DNA from 3 places in the Streptomyces sp. NBC_01190 genome. Region 1 is predicted to be linked to each of the others. Evidence: riboswitches for the same ligand, from Rfam matches in the RefSeq annotation. Region 1 holds a riboswitch; each other region holds the start of a gene.

Evidence for each region. A riboswitch is a leader RNA that binds a small molecule or an ion and turns the genes downstream of it on or off. The one in region 1 is predicted to bind cobalamin.
Region 2: linked by a shared signal. The riboswitch ahead of OG519_RS07000 (cobalamin biosynthesis protein) and the one ahead of OG519_RS00855 (CbtB-domain containing protein) in region 1 are both predicted to bind cobalamin.
Region 3: linked by a shared signal. The riboswitch ahead of OG519_RS23460 (ribonucleoside-diphosphate reductase subunit alpha) and the one ahead of OG519_RS00855 (CbtB-domain containing protein) in region 1 are both predicted to bind cobalamin.

The regions. Positions count from the first base shown of each region.
Region 1 is NZ_CP108580.1:185,674-191,186, forward strand. It holds gene OG519_RS00830 (HD domain-containing protein) at 1-216, opposite strand, end outside; gene OG519_RS00835 (cobalt-precorrin-6A reductase) at 362-1,108, opposite strand; gene cobF (precorrin-6A synthase (deacetylating)) at 1,108-1,881, opposite strand; gene OG519_RS00845 (hypothetical protein) at 1,878-2,684, opposite strand; gene OG519_RS00850 (CbtA family protein) at 2,681-3,541, opposite strand; gene OG519_RS00855 (CbtB-domain containing protein) at 3,573-3,788, opposite strand; cobalamin riboswitch at 3,822-3,954, opposite strand; gene OG519_RS00860 (putative protein N(5)-glutamine methyltransferase) at 4,034-4,792, opposite strand; gene OG519_RS00865 (glycoside hydrolase family 2 protein) at 5,116-5,513, opposite strand, start outside.
Region 2 is NZ_CP108580.1:1,642,312-1,647,824, forward strand. It holds gene OG519_RS06985 (NAD(P)/FAD-dependent oxidoreductase) at 1-904, shown strand, start outside; gene OG519_RS06990 (inorganic phosphate transporter) at 1,158-2,489, shown strand; gene OG519_RS06995 (hypothetical protein) at 2,511-2,708, shown strand; cobalamin riboswitch at 2,837-2,966, shown strand; gene OG519_RS07000 (cobalamin biosynthesis protein) at 3,096-4,040, shown strand; gene OG519_RS07005 (cobyric acid synthase) at 4,037-5,513, shown strand, end outside.
Region 3 is NZ_CP108580.1:5,557,598-5,563,110, reverse strand. It holds gene OG519_RS23480 (DUF3311 domain-containing protein) at 1-210, shown strand, start outside; gene mctP (monocarboxylate uptake permease MctP) at 207-1,889, shown strand; gene OG519_RS23470 (GlxA family transcriptional regulator) at 1,962-2,936, opposite strand; gene OG519_RS23465 (hypothetical protein) at 3,026-3,244, shown strand; cobalamin riboswitch at 3,310-3,465, shown strand; gene OG519_RS23460 (ribonucleoside-diphosphate reductase subunit alpha) at 3,651-5,513, shown strand, end outside.

The sequences.
Region 1 (5,513 bases):
GTCGTGGAACATGGCTCCGACGTAGAGCAGTTCGGGGTCGAAGCTCAGGTCCCGGCGCCGGCCCTGGAGACCGCCGAACCAGTAGACCCGCCGTGAGTGGTTGAAGATCAGCTCGTTCGTGGTGTCGCGCACCAGTTCGGTGGCCTCGCGGGCCAGCGCCGTGTCGGGTATGGCGATCCCGGCGACCTGGGCCGGTTCGGTCTGCTCGCTGCTCATCACTGCCACCTCCGCTGTTCCCCCGGTGGGCGGCCGTGGTCCGGGCGCCTGTCTCCAGCATCGGCGCGGAGCCGGCCGGCTGCCATGGCGGTACGGCCGGTTGTCCCACAGATCCGGCCGGGGCGGCCCGATCAGCGGCCCGGGATCAGGCCGGCCCGATGCGGGCGGCCAGCCAGGCCGCGGCCTCGGCCGGGGACGCGGCGGTGTCGACTCCGCCGGGCGGCGGCGGCCGGCGGATGATCAGCACGGGGATACCGGACGCGCGGGCCGCGGCGAGTTTGGGCGCGGTCGCCCCGCCGCCGCTGTCCTTGGTGACCAGCAGGTCGATGCGGTGCTCCCGCAGCAGCGCCGACTCGCCGGCGAGGGTGAAGGGGCCCCGGGCCAGCAGGACGCGGCAGTTCCGGGGCAGCGGCGGCGTGGGGTCCCGCACCATACGGGCCAGCAGGTGGAGGTCGAGTCCGGCGAAGACGGCCAGTTCCTGGCGGCCGATGGTGAGGAAGGCCCGGCTGCCCAGGGCCGGCGCCAGCGTGGCAGCGTGCCGGACGGTGTCCGCCCAGTGCCAGCGGTCGCCGGGACCCGGGGTCCAGCCGGGCCGGCGCAGCGCGAGCAGCGGGATGTCCGCCGCCGTGGCGGCCGCCGCGGCGTGCCGGCTGATCTCGGCGGCGAAGGGGTGGGTGGCGTCGATCATCGCGTGGATCCGTTCGGCGCGCAGCCAGGCGGTGAGACCGGCGGCTCCGCCGAAGCCGCCGCTGCGGCTCCGGCCGGCCGGCAGCCGCGGCTGGTCCGTGCGGCCGGCCAGCGAGCTGACGACGTCGAGCGCCGGGTCGCCGGCCAGCGCGTCGGCCAGTGCGCGGGCCTCCGCGGTGCCGCCGAGGATCAGGACCCGCCGCATCAGCGCGCGTCGGTCCTGCGCAGCAGATAGGTGTCCATGATCCAGCCCTTGCGGGTCCTGGCGTCGGCCCGGGCGGCGCGGATCCGGTCGGCCAGTGCCTCGTCCAGCGGGCCGGAGAGCAGGATCTCGTCCGGGGTGCCGAGGTACGCCCCCCAGTAGATGTGCAGATCCCGCCCGGTGAAGCGGCCGAAGGCCTGCTGCGCGTCGAGCATCACCACCACGTCGTCGGCGCCCTCGGGCAGGCCCTCGTCGGCGAGCCGGCGGCCGGTGGTGATCCGCACCGGCCGCCCGACCTGGTTGAGGCCGACGCGGTGCTTGGCGGCGAGCGTGGAGACGCTGCTGATGCCGGGTACGACGGTCCAGTCGAAGTCCTGGCCGCCGCGTGCGCGCACCTCGTCCAGGATGCCCAGCGTGCTGTCGTAGAGGGCCGGGTCACCCCAGACCAGGAAGGCGCCGTGGGCACCGTCGGGCAGTTCGTCGGCGATCAGCCGCTGGTAGACATCGGCCCGGCGCCGCCGCCAGTCGTCCACCGCGGGCGCGTACGACGCCGAAGGGGCGGTGCGGTCGCGTTCCGGGTCGCGGGCGACGACCACCCGGTGGTCCCGGCGGGCGTGCCGGTCGAGGATCAGCTCCCGCAGGCCCACCAGATCGGCCTTCTCCTCCCCCTTGTCGAGCAGGAAGAACACATCGGTACGGCCCAGGGCGCCCACCGCCTGAAGGGTGAGCTGCTCGGGGTCGCCGGCGCCGATACCTATGACGTAGATCCGCTTCACGAGGCGGAGTCTGGCACACCGCGCGCCGGGGACCGCGGGGCGAGGGCGCAGTCGCCGCAGAGCGGGCCGTCGCGGCCGGGGGCGGCGCGGTAGATCAGACAGCAGCTACGGCGGCGCAACGCGCCGCCCTCGGTGCTGCTCGCGCCGGCGAGCGGCGCGCGGCCCAGCAGCAGCCCGGCGAACGCCCGGGTGCTGGTCGCCCGTTCCGGCCGCCGCGCGGCGAGTGTCACCGCCGCGCCGCCCACCGCCGAGGCGGTGTTGCCGCGCAGGATGTGCCGGGAGACCCCGAACGGGCCGAACGCGGCGGCCAGTTCCGCCAGCGCTCCGGCCATCAGCCGGGCCGCGAGCAGTTCGGCGAGATCCTCGGCCGACCGGCACGCGGGACCGAGCGCGCCCACCGGCAGCGCCAGCGGTACGGGCCCGCCGAGCACCGGCCGCCAGCGGACCTCGCTCAGCGGGAAGACAAGCGGGCGGTGGGCGAGCACCGCGGCGGCCAGCGCGGGCGAGACCAGCCGGGCGGCCAGTCCCAGGTGCGCGACCGAGGCGGCGACGCGGGTCTCGACCGCCTCGGCCGGCTGCCCTCCCGCCGCGGCGAGCCACTCCCGTACGGCCTCGACCCGCGCGGCCAACAGCGGTGCGGACAGGGGCTGCCAGTCCAGGTCCCGCGCGTCGGACGGTGAGGGGGCCGGTTCCGTTCCCGGAGCCGGCCGGGCTTCCCAGGCGAAGAAGGCGCCGAGCGCGGCGATCTGCTCGATCACCGCGCTCGGCGGACCTGCGATGGGCTGCGGCCCGGCGGCGCTCACGCGGGGACCGGCGCCGGCTTCCGCGTGGCGGAGGTGTCCGGGCGCGGGTTCAGCAGCCGGTCGGCGAGGGGCGCGTAGACCAGTCCGATCACCGACCAGAGCAGCAGTTGGGCGAGGACCGAGTAAAAGCGGAAGGAGAAGAGCACGTCGGCGGGGAAGCCCGGATAGACGATGTCGCCCTTGGGGTCCTTCAGCGGCAGGGGTGTCTCGGTGCTGTGGTTGCCGAAGTTCTCCTTGTTGTAGGCGAGATGGCCGAGCGACGGCAGCAGCAGCATCACGACGCCGGTCGCGACGACGAAGGCGGCGCCCGCCAGCAGCACGGCGTTCCAGCTGCCGAACCGCGGCTGGAGGCGTTTGCCGAGCCAGGCGGCCCCGACGAGGAAGGCCACCGAGCACACCACCATGATCAGGTACAGGCCGCTGCGGGCCTTGATGGTCTCCTCGTGCCCGATCGCCGGCGGGTTGGCCGGGTACTTCAGGAAGGGCACCAGATAGATGCCGAGGAAGCCGCCGCCCGCGAGGAGCAGCGACAGCCCGCGCGGGCGGACTCCGCCGACCCGGCCGAGGCAGACGGCGTAGGCGACGGCGAAGAGCGCGCCCATCGCCATCCCGAAGACGATGAGGCCGACGCCGACACCGACGTCGGCCTGGATGGTGCGGCTGAAGATGTCGGGGCCCGCCGCCTCCGCGGGCACCCCGGCCGCCTTGTCGAGCGCGGCCTGCGCCGCGTCACGACCGCTCTCGTAGTCGATGGCCTTGCTGATCCAGGGCTCCGCGAAGATCCGGGCGAAGAGGAAGGTGAGCAGGCCACCGACTGCGCCGGCCAACAGACCGCGCAGTATCAGCTTCTTTTCCATTGTTCTTTCCGTGTCCGGTTGGCGCCGCGCGTCAGTGGCAGGGGAAGCCGAGGAAGTGGCGGGCGTCGTGCACGAACTCGTGGATGTGCGTGTCGTTGCCGAACACGGAGACGGCGCCTTGGTCCACGCCGATGAAGTAGTAGGCGGCGAGCGCTACGAGCGCGGTGCCGACGAGCCAGACCACGGCTTTGGAGACCGGCAGGACAACCGGTGTCGCGGCCGGACGGGGAGAGGAAACGCTGCTCACGGTGGGCCCTCCTTGGGGGATCGTGCGTCCCTGTTCATGGGCGTCGTGATGGGTGGGTGTCTGACTCCCCTGCCGTCTGTCGGCGGCGGGCTCACAGTGGCGCGACCGTGCTGGATTCCCACCAGCTTCCCCACATCATCACTACACCCAGAGGGTAGGCGCCCCTTCCACTGCGCGTCAATCGGATCGCCTTGGCGACAAGGGAAGATGTCCCTGGTCGCAGGGGTGGAGCCGGGTCCGCGGGGTCAGTTGAGCGGCCGGGTGCCGACCACCACGGTCGCGTACAGCTCCTCGTCGGTGGCGAGCCGCGGTTCGAGACCGCCCGCGCGGACGATCTCGACGGCTCGCGCGGCCTGGGCTTCGCCGGTCTCGAAGACCAGGGCGCCGCCGGGGGTGAGCCAGTCGCGGGCCTCGGCGGCGACCCGGCGCAGCACGTCAAGGCCGTCGGGACCCCCGTCGAGGGCCATGCGCGCCTCGTGGTCGCGTGCCTCCGGCGGCAGCAGGGCGACCGAATCGCTCGGCACGTAGGGGACGTTGGCGGCGAGTACGGCCACCCGGCCGCGCAGCCGGTCGGGCAGGGGGGTGAAGAGGTCACCGTGGTGGACCTGGCCGCCGATCGGCAGCACATTGCGGCGGGCGCAGACCACCGCGGCCGGGTCGAGGTCGGCGGCGTGCAACTCCACGCCGTCCACGGCCGCGGCCAGCGCGACACCGAGCGCGCCGGAGCCGCAGCACAGGTCGACCACCAGCGCGCCGGGCTCGGCGAGGGCGACGGCCACGCCGAGCAGGAACTCGCTGCGGCGGCGGGGGACGAAGACCCCGGGGTCGACCGCGATCCGCAGCGAGCCGAACTCGGCCCAGCCGAGGACGTGTTCGAGCGGCAGGCCGCCGGCCCGCCGTTCCACCATGTCCCGCAGCCGGTCGGGATCGGCGGCCTCGGCGAGCAGCAGCCGCGCCTCGTCCTCGGCGAAGACGCAGCCGGCCGCCCGCAGCCGGCCGACCACGGAAGCCAAAGTAGGAGGTGCAAGTGGTACAAGGGACGTGGGCGGCGCAACTGGCGCGGGCGACAGGGGCGGCGGGGGCACGGGGGCCGACGCCGCGGGCGCCGGAGCGTTGGCCGTAGAGGCGGTCGCTGTCACGGGGAGGTCCTGCATCGGAGCCTTTCGGGAAGCCTGCGGGCGTCTCCCGGTACCGCGTGGCGGCTGATCGTCAGGCCGCGCGGCCGTACGGCGGGAACACCCGTCCTGAACTGGCGGTAATCGGTCCCACCTCCTCAGCTCGTCTCCGCGCCCGGTTCGGCGCGAGCCACCAACCTACCCCACCCCGGTCAGCGGCCGGGATCAGGTTGGGCCGGCCGGACCGCCGAGTTGACGCAGAAGAGGGCCGCCACCGCGGCCGCCGCGGTCGGCCGCTCCCAGCCGCGTACCGTGATCGTCACGCTCTCCCCCGGCAGCAGCGTGGTCAGGCCCCGGTCCGCGGTGGCGGTCGGAGCGAGCCGGTCGGCTTGGAGCAGCAGGTCCCGCAGCAGGGTGCGGGCGGTGACGGTGACGGTGACCGCGGCGCCATCGGTGTCCCCGTCGTCGGCGGCCGCGGTGGCGGAGGCGGTGGTGTGGGCGGCGGCCACCGCGACGTCCCAGCGCGGCGCCGGATAGGCGAAGTCCTTGTCGCGGGCCGCGAACCACAGCGCGCGCAGCCCGTCCGCCTCGACGGTCAGCAGTTCCTTGT
Region 2 (5,513 bases), 1.5 Mb from region 1:
GGAGTCGGCGGACCGGATCCGGGTGGCCGGCACCCTCGGCGGGACCTGGACACCGCACGGCGCCCGTGTGCACCCGGCGAAGCTCGTGCGGGGGCTGGCCGAGGCGGCGGAACGGCTCGGCGTGATCGTCCACGAGTCCACCCCGGTGGACCGAATCCGCCCCCACGCGGCGGTGACGCCGTACGGCACGGTCCGCGCGCCTTACCTCCTGCGCTGCACCGAGGGCTTCACCGCCGCGCTGCCGGGCCATCGCCGCACCTGGCTGCCGATGAACTCCTCGATGATCGCCACCGAGCCGCTGCCCGCCGCGGTGTGGGCGGCGATCGGCTGGGAGGGCCGGGAGACCCTGGGCGACATGGCGCACGCCTATATGTACGCCCAGCGGACCGCCGACGACCGGATCGCGCTGGGCGGCCGGGGCGTGCCGTACCGCTTCGGCTCCCGTACCGACAACGACGGGAGCACCTCGGCGGCTACGGTGGCCGCGCTCCGCGCGATCCTGGTGCGCTTCTTCCCCGCGACGGCCGACGCCGCGGTGGACCACGCCTGGTCCGGCGTACTGGGGGTTCCCAGGGACTGGTGCGCGAGCGTCCATCTGGACCGGACCACCGGGCTCGGCTGGGCCGGCGGCTATGTCGGCAGCGGGGTGGCCACCGCCAATCTGGCCGCCCGCACCCTGCGGGACCTGGTCCGGCTCGACTCCGGGCAGGGCGGCCCGACCGAGCTGACCGGGCTGCCCTGGGTGGGCCACCGGGTACGGCGCTGGGAGCCGGAGCCCTTCCGCTGGGCGGCGGTGCACGGGGTGTACGCGGCCTACCGGGCGGCCGACCGGCGCGAGTCGACCGGCCAGAGCGCCGCCACCCACCCGCTGGCGCGGCTCACCGACCGCCTCACCGGCCACTGACCCGGCGCCCGGCGACCCGGCCGATCCACCGGGCCCACCCACCCGGCTGACCCGGCCGACCCGGCCAACGGCGTCGGGCAGCAACATCCGCAACCCCCGTTCCGGCTCCGTTCCGCTGCCGTTCCGGCCGCCTTACCTCCACGTTTACAACCCGTTCATATCAGCACCGCGAAGACGACCCCAGTTCACCTTCCGTTCATCAGATCTCCGTACGGTCGGCTCGCCCCTTCCCGACCGAACGAATCCTGGGTCCATGGAACACATCACGCTCCTGATCGGAATCGTGATCGCCACCGCGCTCGTGTTCGACTTCACCAACGGCTTCCACGACACCGCGAACGCGATGGCCACCACCATCTCCACCGGCGCCATGGGGCCCAGGACGGCGGTGGGCATGTCCGCCGTCCTCAACCTGCTCGGCGCCTTCCTGTCGGTCGAGGTGGCCAAGACCATCTCGGGCGGCATCATCGACGAATCCGCCGGCGTCCGCCCCGAGGTGATCTTCGCCGGCCTGGTCGGCGCCATCCTGTGGAATCTGCTCACCTGGCTGGCCGGGCTGCCGTCCAGCTCGTCGCACGCGCTCTTCGGCGGCCTGATCGGCGCGACCCTCGTCTCGGTCGGCACGCACGGGGTCAACGGTGACGCGGTCGTCATGAAGGTCCTGATCCCGGCGGTGGCCGCGCCGGTCGTTGCGGGGCTCGCCGCGACGCTCGCCACCCGCCTCACCTACCGGCTGAGCCGGCGGGCGGACCCGGCGGCGACCGCCAAGGGCTACCGGGCCGGGCAGATCGCCTCGGCGGCGCTGGTCTCCCTGGCCCACGGCACCAACGACGCGCAGAAGACGATGGGCGTGATCACCCTCGCGCTGATCACCGGCGGCGCGATCGCCCCGCACTCCGACCCGCCGTTGTGGGTGATCGTCTCGGCCGGCAGCGCGATCGCGCTCGGTACGTATCTGGGCGGCTGGCGGATCATCCGCACCATGGGCCGGGGCCTCACCGACATCGAGCCGCCGCAGGGATTCAGCGCCCAGACCGGCGCCGCCGTCACCATCCTCGCCTCCTCCCACCTCGGCTTCGCGCTGTCCACCACCCAGGTCTGCTCGGGCGCGGTGATGGGCGCCGGGATCGGGCGGCGCGGCGGGGTGGTGCGGTGGAGCACCGCGGGCCGGATGGCCGCGGGCTGGGGCCTGACGCTGCCGGCCGCCGGACTCGTCGCGGCGGGCGCGGCGCTGCTCGCCGACCGGGGTGCCTGGGGAGTCGGCCTGGTCGCCGCTCTCGCCCTCGCCGCCTGCGTGGCGGTCCGGGCGGCGGCCCGGCGCGAGCCGGTCACCCACGCCAACGTCAACGACCCCGAGCCGGCGCCGGTGACGCCGGTGACGCTGGTGAAGACGCCCGCCAACACCCGGGCCACGCGCCTCTCGGCAACCGGGCTTCCCGGCCAGGCGGCGACCGGCCGGACCGCCGCTCCGGTGGCGCCGCCCGGCAAACCGACCACGGCCGTCAAACCCCCCACGGCCACCACCCCGGCTCCGCTCTCCGCCCCGGCTCCCGGCCCCGCCAACTCCGCGCCCACCACCGCCTGACTCCCCCGCCAAGGACTCCTCATGACCATCGACTGGCACGCCCTCGGCACCGTCCTCGTCGTCACCCTGGTTTCGACCGTGGGCCTGGTGGGGATCTTCACCCTCGGCGTGGTCGGCCTGTCCCGGCCGACCGCCGCCCTGCCCCGGGCCGGCGCCTGCCTCTGCTTCGCCGCCTGCGCGGCCGCGATCGGCTACGGCATCCAACTCATCGTCGCGTGACCCCGGTTGGCTGGTCCGGGGCACCGCGCCGGCGGGTGGACCCCGCCACGCTCCGTCCGCGCAGGTCAAGGGCGAGTTGACGCGGTTTGGCGGGCGTGGTGAACTGCCGGGAGCCATACGGCGGCAGGAGAGGAAGTCCGGTGCGAATCCGGCGCGGTCCCGCCACTGTCACCGGGGAGCGCGCTCCCGACCCGTACGTCACGGCCGGTCCGCCGGCTGGAAGGCGGGGAGCGCGTCGATCCGGGAGCCAGGAGACTCTCACCGCCGGTCACGTCGAGCCAGGGCGCGGACCCTGAGTGAGGACCTAACGCATGCCCGGCACGCGCGCACCGATACCTGAAGGCCTCGACGGCTGGTCCGCGCGGAGCGCGACGGCGGGCTGAGCGAGTGCGTGCCGATCGCGTGTTCGCGTACGGTGCCGTGCTCGGCTTCCTCGGCGACCTGCTCGCCGGTGATCCGCGCCGCGGCCATCCCGTCGCCGGATTCGGGCGGGCGGCCGGCGCGTTGGAGCGCCGGATGTGGCGGGACGACCGGGGCAGCGGCGCGGTGTACACGACCCTGTGCGCCGGCGGGGCGGTCGGCGCCGCGGTGCTGGCGAAAAACGCCGTACGGTCCTGCGCCGCGCTGTCGGTCGCCCTGACCGCGCTGGCCACCTGGTCGGTGCTCGGCGGCACTTCGCTGGCCCGGGAGGCGGCGGGGGTCGCGGCGGCGCTGGAGGCGGGCGACCTGGCCGGCGCCCGCGAGCTGCTCCCCCGGCTGTGCGGCCGGGACCCGCTGGCGCTGGACGCGGACGGCATCGCGCGGGCGGTGGTGGAGTCGGTCGCCGAGAACACCTCCGACGCCGTGGTGGGCGCTCTGGTGTGGGGCGCGGTCGGCGGGGTGCCCGGGCTCGTCGGCTTCCGCGCGGCCAACACCCTGGACGCCATGGTCGGCCACAAGTCCCCCCGCTTCCGCCGCTTCGGCTGGGCCTCGGCCCGGCTCGACGACGTCCTCGGCTATCCCGGCGCCCGGCTCACCGCGACGCTCGCGGTGCTGGCGGGACCGCATCCCGGATCGGCGCTCCGCACCTGGCGCCGGGACGCCCGGTTCCATCCGAGCCCCAACGCGGGCCCCGTCGAGGCCGCCTTCGCCGGGGCCCTGCGCCGCCGACTCGGCGGCACGCTCTCCTACGAAGGCCGGGTCGAACACCGCCCGGTCCTCGGCGCGTCCTTTCCCGCCCCGACGGTCGCGGACATCGCCAGGGCCGTCCGGCTCTCCCGCCGCGTGGGCGCGCTCGCGCTCGCGGTGTCGACCGCACTGTCGGCCCTGGGGCCGGAAGGAGCCGCCCGATGAAGGGTCTGCTGATCGCCGGGACCACCAGCGACGCCGGCAAGAGCGTGGTCACCGCCGGGATCTGCCGGTTCCTGGTGCGAAGAGGGGTGCGGGTCGCCCCGTTCAAGGGGCAGAACATGTCGCTGAACTCCTTTGTGACCCGGGAGGGAGCCGAGATCGGCCGGGCCCAGGCGATGCAGGCCCAAGCCGCGAGGGTGGAGCCGTCGGCGCTGATGAACCCCGTGCTGCTGAAGCCGGGCAGCGACCGGAGCAGTCAGGTGATCGTGCTGGGCAAGCCGGTGGGCGAGTTGAGCGCGCGCGGCTACCACGGCGGCAGGCAGGGCGAGTTGCTCGACACGGTGGTGGGGTGCCTGGAGGAGTTGGGCGCGCGCTACGACACGGTGATCTGCGAAGGCGCCGGCAGCCCGGCCGAGATCAACCTGCGCCGTACCGACATCGTGAACATGGCGCTGGCCCGCCGCGGCCGGCTGCCCACCCTGGTGGTCGGCGACATCGACCGCGGCGGGGTCTTCGCCTCCTTCTTCGGCACCACCGCGCTGCTCTCGCCCGCGGACCAGGACCTGGTCTGCGGCTATGTGGTCAACAAGTTCCGCGGCGATCCGGCCCTGCTCCAGCCCGGCCTCGACATGCTGCGCGGCCTCACCGGCCGGCCGACCCTCGGCGTGCTGCCCTACAGCCACGGTCTGGGCATCGACGAGGAGGACGGCCTGCGGGTGTCGATGCGCGGCGCCGTACGCGAGTCGGCGGTGGCCGCGCCGCTCGGCGCGGACATCCTGCGGGTCGCCGTGGTGGCCGTGCCGTTGATGTCCAACTTCACCGACGTGGACGCGCTCGCCGCCGAACCCGGCGTCCTCGTACGGTTCGTGGACCGTCCGGAGGAGCTGGCGGACGCCGATCTGGTGGTGCTGCCCGGCACCCGCGGCACGGTCAGGGCGCTGGAGTGGCTCACCGCCCGGGGCCTGGCCGACGCCGTCAAGGAGCGGGCCGCGGCCGGGCGGCCGGTGCTCGGCGTGTGCGGCGGCTTCCAGATCCTCGGTGAACTCATCGAGGACGACGTGGAGTCGAGGGCGGGTACGGTGCCGGGCCTCGGTCTGCTGCCGGTCCGGGTGCGGTTCGCCGCCGAGAAGACCCTGGCCCGGCCGGTGGGCGCCGCCTACGGCGAGCCGGTGGCGGGCTACGAGATCCACCACGGGGTGGCCGAACTGCACGGCGGCTACGAGGAGTTCCTCGACGGCTGCCGGGTCGGGCCGGTCTGGGGCACCCACTGGCACGGCTCGCTGGAGAGCGACGGCTTCCGCCGGGCGTTCCTGCGGGAGGTGGCCGCCGTCGCGGGGCGCCGCTTCGTGCCTGCCCCCGACACCGTCTTCGAGGCGTTGCGCGAGGCGCAGTTGGACCGTCTCGGCGATCTGGTCGAGGAGCACATGGACACCGCCGCGCTGCTGCGGCTCATCGAGGACGGCGCGCCCGCCGGCC
Region 3 (5,513 bases), 5.4 Mb from region 1:
CGGATCGTCGCCGGGCTCTGCCTGCTCGTGCCCCTCGTCGCCCTGCTGTGGGTCGGCTCCTACTCCCGGACGACGCCGCGGTTCATCGGCATCCCCTTCTTCTACTGGTACCAGATGCTCTGGGTGCCGCTCTCGGCCGCGCTGACCTGGACCGCCTACGTGCTGGTGCGGCGCGAGGAGCGGGCGCGCAAGGCGGGTGAGGTCCGATGAACCACAGCGGCAACGGTGTGGACGGCGTCGCGCTCGGCGTCTGCGTCTTCTTCTTCGTCGTGGTCACCGTGCTCGGCTTCCTCGCGGCCCGCTGGCGCCGCGCGGAGAACGCCCTGCACCTGGACGAATGGGGCCTCGGCGGCCGGAGTTTCGGCACCTGGATCACCTGGTTCCTGCTCGGCGGCGACCTCTACACCGCGTACACCTTCGTGGCGGTGCCGGCCGCGATCTACGGGGCCGGCGCGTCCGGCTTCTTCGCGGTGCCGTACACGATCATCACCTACCCGCTGGTCTTCCTCTTCCTGCCGCGGCTCTGGTCGGTCTCCCACAAGCACGGCTACGTGACCTCCTCGGACTTCATCCGCGGCCGGTTCGGCTCCAAGAGCCTGTCGGTGGCGATGGCGGTCACCGGGATCGTCGCGACCATGCCGTACATCGCGCTGCAACTGGTCGGCATGCAGGCGGTCCTCGACGTGCTGGGGGTGGGCGGCGGCGACTCGGCCAACTGGTTCGTCAAGGACCTGCCGCTGCTGATCGCCTTCGGGGTGCTGGCCGCCTACACCTACTCCTCGGGGCTGCGGGCGCCGGCGCTGATCGCCTTCGTCAAGGACGCGCTGATCTACATCGTCATCGCGGTGGCGATCATCTACATCCCGTACAAGCTGGGCGGCTTCCACGCCGTCTTCGACAAGGCCGACGCCGCGTACAAGGTGCCGAACCCGGTGACCGGCAAGCCGCGCGGTTCGCTGGTGGCCGCCCCCCAGGCGCAATGGGCCTACGCCACGCTGGCGTTGGGCTCGGCGATGGCCCTCTTCCTCTATCCGCACTCGGTCACCGCGGTGCTCTCCGGCCGCAGCCGCAACACCATCCGCCGCAACACCACGATCCTGCCGCTGTACTCGCTGATGCTGGGCCTGCTGGCGATGCTCGGCTTCATGGCGCTCGCGGACGGCGTCGGCAAGGGCGTCAAGGGCTACAACGCCCAACTGGCCATCCCCCAGCTCTTCGAGAACATGTTCCCCTCCTGGTTCACCGGGGTGGCCTTCGCCGCGATCGCGATCGGCGCGCTGGTGCCGGCCGCGATCATGTCCATCGCGGCGGCGAACCTCTTCACCCGCAACATCTACAAGGACCTCTTCAAGCCGGACGCCACTCCGGCGCAGGAGACCCAGGTGTCCAAGCTGGTGTCGCTGGTGGTGAAGATCGGCGCCCTGGTGTTCGTCCTCACCATGGACCGGACGGTCGCCATCAACTTCCAGTTGCTGGGTGGCATCTGGATCCTCCAGACGGTGCCGGCCGTGGTCGGCGGCCTGTTCACCCGCTGGTTCCACCGCTGGGGGCTGCTGGCCGGCTGGGCGGCGGGCATGGCGTACGGCACCTGGAAGGCGTACCAGCAGTCCAGCGCCACCCAGGCGCACTTCGGCGGCAGTTCGGCGAACATCCCGGGCATCGGCGAGCTGGGCTACATCGGACTCAGCGCCTTCGTGCTCAATCTCGCGATCGCGGTGGTGCTCACCCTGGTGCTGCGGGCGCTCAAGGCGCCGGAGGGCGTCGACGAGACCACTCGGGCGGACTACCTGACGGAGCCGGACGAGGCGCCGGTCGTGAAGCCGGCCGGGCCCGGCGAACCGGGTGAGCCGGGCGCGGCGCCGGGGCAGCGCGAACCAGCGGGCGTTTAGAGGGGCAGCAGGGGCAGTAGGGAACCTTCCGCGACCCGGAACACAACGGGACCTTCCGCGACCCGGAGCCGGTCAGCCCGCGCTCAGCGCCCGCCGCGGGTCGCGGAAGGTCCGCCGGTACGCCTGCGGGGTGGTGCCGGTCCAGCGGGCGAAGTGGTGCCGCATGGTGGCCGCGTTGCCGAAGCCGGCCCGGACCGCGATCGTGTCCACCGTGCTGTCGGTGCCCTCCAGCAACTCCCTCGCCAGCAGCACCCGCTGCCCCAGCAGCCAGCGGTAGGGCGTGGTCCCGGTCTCCTGCTGGAAGCGGCGGGCGAAGGTCCGCGGCGACATATGGGCGCGGGCGGCCAACTCCTCGACGGTCAGCTCGCGGTCGAGGTGCCGCTCCATCCAGGAGAGCACCCCGATCACCGTGTCGCTGGTGCCCCGCGGCAGCGGCCGGTCCACGTACTGCGCCTGGCCGCCCTCGCGGTGCGGCGGCACCACCATCCGGCGGGCGATCCCGTTGGCCACCTCCGTGCCCTGCTCCCGGCGCACCAGGTGCAGGCACGCGTCGATCCCGGCGGCCGATCCCGCGGACGTGATCACCCCGCGGTCCTCGACGTAGAGCACGTCGGGCTCCACCAGGGCCAGCGGGTGGCGCGCGGAGAGGAGTTCGGTGTGCCGCCAGTGGGCCGCGCAGCGCCGCCCGTCCAGCAGCCCGGCCGCCCCCAGCACGAACACGCCGGAGCAGACGCTCAGCACCCACGCCCCGCGCTCCGCCGCCCGGCTCAGGGCCTTCAGCGCCTCGGGCGGGAACGGGCGGTCGACGCGGGTGTCGGCGGCCGGCACCGCGACCAGATCGGCCTCCGCCAGCCGGTCGAGGTCCTCGGCCGCGGCCACCCCGAAGCCGGCGTGCGTCGTCAGCAGCGGTCCTTCGGCCGAGACCGCGGCGAAGTCGTAGACCGGCAGCCCCTGCTCGCTCCGGTCCAGGCCGAACACCTCGCAGAGCAGGCCGAGTTCGAACGGGTGGACACCTTCGAGCAGCAGGACGGCGACGTTCTTCAGCATGCTGTCGAGGATGCCAGTTGGCAGGATATTAAGGTAGTACGACAGTCCTGCCACTGGTCCGGCGTCATCAGCGTGGCGACACTTGACTCATGACCATCCTCCTCGACATCGCGGCCCTCGCCTTCCTCCTCCTCGTCCTCACCTTCGTCCCCGTCCTCGGCCTGCGCCATGAGGCGAAGATCACCCGCCAGCTCCGCGAGGCGGCGGCCGAGCCGGCCTGGGAGCCGGCCGGGCGCCTCGCGCCGCCGTCCGCGCGGACCGCGCAGGCCCGCCAAACCCCCGCCGAGGCCGGGTTTCCCGGCTTCTGAGGGCCCGCCGGCCCACCTGTCGGCACCGGCTGAGCCGGTCCACAAAAGGACGACACGACACAACATGTAGGTCCAGCAAGTTCGGCGGCCACAACATGTATGCTCAGCACCGCTGCCCGCAGGGGAAGCCGGTGTGAATCCGGCGCTGCCCCGCAACGGTGAGCGGCCGCGCCCCGCGCCCCCGCACAGCCCGATCGCCTGCCGGCAACCACCTGCCGCGTGCCGACGCACGCGGCAGGGGTACACCGCCCGGACCGCCCAGGTCCGGGAGGAGTGTCCGGGCCTCGCGGTGTGGGCCGGCGGACGCGGTACGGCATGCCCGCCTGCCTCCCGCAGGCGCGCGGCCGGTCGCCCTGCCACCTGCCCTCCCCGTATGGCCGCCGCCGCGTTCGAGGAGAGCACCACCGTGACCATCGCGCCTGTAGAGCCCGCAGCAGCCGACGTCGACCGCACCCCGCCACCGCGGCCGGAACCGGACGACAAGCCCGGCGGCGAACTGCTGCGCCATCTGGTGGCGCTCACCGCGGACCTCCCCGACACCGACCCCGGCCGGGTGGCCGCGGCGGCGCTGCGCGGCCGCAACGCCGCCTCGGACGCCGCCGAGTTGTGGACGCTGGCCACCGAGGCCGCCGCCGGTCTCATCTCCGAGGACCCGGCCTACTCACGGCTCGCCGCCCGGCTGCTCACCCGGACCATCGCGGCGGAGGCCGCCGGCCAGGGCGCGGTGTCCTTCTCCGCCTCGATCGCGGTCGGCCACCGCGAGGGCCTGATCGCCGACCGCACCGCCGGCTTCGCCGCCCGCCACGCCGCCGAACTGGACGCGCTGGTCGACCGGGCGGCGGCCGACGGCGCCGACGACCGCTTCGGCTACTTCGGGCTGCGCACCCTGCACAGCCGCTATCTGCTGCGGCACCCGATCACCCGGCAGGTCGTCGAGACCCCGCAGCACTTCATGCTGCGGGTGGCGGCCGGGCTCGCCTCGGACGACGCCACGGACGCGGTGGCCGAAGTGACCGCGCTCTACCGCCTGATGAGCGCGCTGGAGTACCTGCCCAGCTCCCCCACCCTCTTCAACTCCGGCACCCGGCACCCGCAGATGTCCTCCTGCTACCTGCTGGACTCCCCGCTGGACGAGCTGGACTCGATCTACGACCGCTACCACCAGGTGGCCCGGCTCTCCAAGCACGCGGGCGGCATCGGCCTGCCCTACTCCCGGGTGCGGGCCCGCGGTTCGCTGATCCGCGGCACCAACGGGCACTCCAACGGCATCGTGCCGTTCCTGAAGACCCTCGACGCCTCGGTGGCGGCGGTCAACCAGGGCGGCCGGCGCAAAGGCGCCGCGGCGGTCTATCTGGAGACCTGGCACTCCGACATCGAGGAGTTCCTCGAACTGCGGGACAACACCGGTGAGGACGCCCGCCGCACCCACAACCTCAACCTCGCCCACTGGGTGCCGGACGAGTTCATGCGGCGGGTCGAGGCGGACGCCGACTGGTCGCTCTTCTCGCCCGCCGACGTGCCGGAGCTGGTGGACCTGTGGGGCGCCGACTTCGACGCGGCCTACCACCGGGCCGAGGCGGCCGGGCTCGCCCAGCGCACGATCCCGGCACGGGAGCTCTACGGACGGATGATGCGCACCCTGGCGCAGACCGGCCAGGGCTGGATGACCTTCAAGGACGCCGCCAACCGCACCGCCAACCAGACCGCGCTGCCCGGCCACACCGTGCACTCCTCCAACCTCTGCACGGAGATCCTCGAAGTCACCGACGACAGCGAGACCGCGGTGTGCAACCTCGGTTCGGTGAACCTGGGCGCCTTCGTGCTGCCGCGGGACGCGGCGGGCACGCCGGACACCGAGTTCGGCGCCTTCGGCCACGCCGGGTTCGGCGGCTTCGCGGACCTGGCCGACCTGGCCGAACGCATCGACTGGGAGCGGCTGGACGAGACCGTCCGCACCGCCGTGACCTTCCTCGACCGGGTGGTCGACATCAACTACTACCCGACCGAGCAGGCCGGCCGCTCCAACGCCAAGTGGCGCCCGGTGGGCCTGGGCGTGATGGGCCTCCAGGACGTCTTCTTCAAGCTGCGGCTGCCGTTCGACTCCGCCGAGGCGAAGGCGCTGTCCACCAGGATCGCCGAGCGGGTCATGCTCGCCGCCTATGAGGCGTCCTGCGAGCTGGCCGAGCGCGATGGGCCGCTCCCCGCGTGGGACAAGACCCGTACCGCCGCCGGGGTGCTGCACCCCGACCACTTCGGCGTGGCGTTCCAC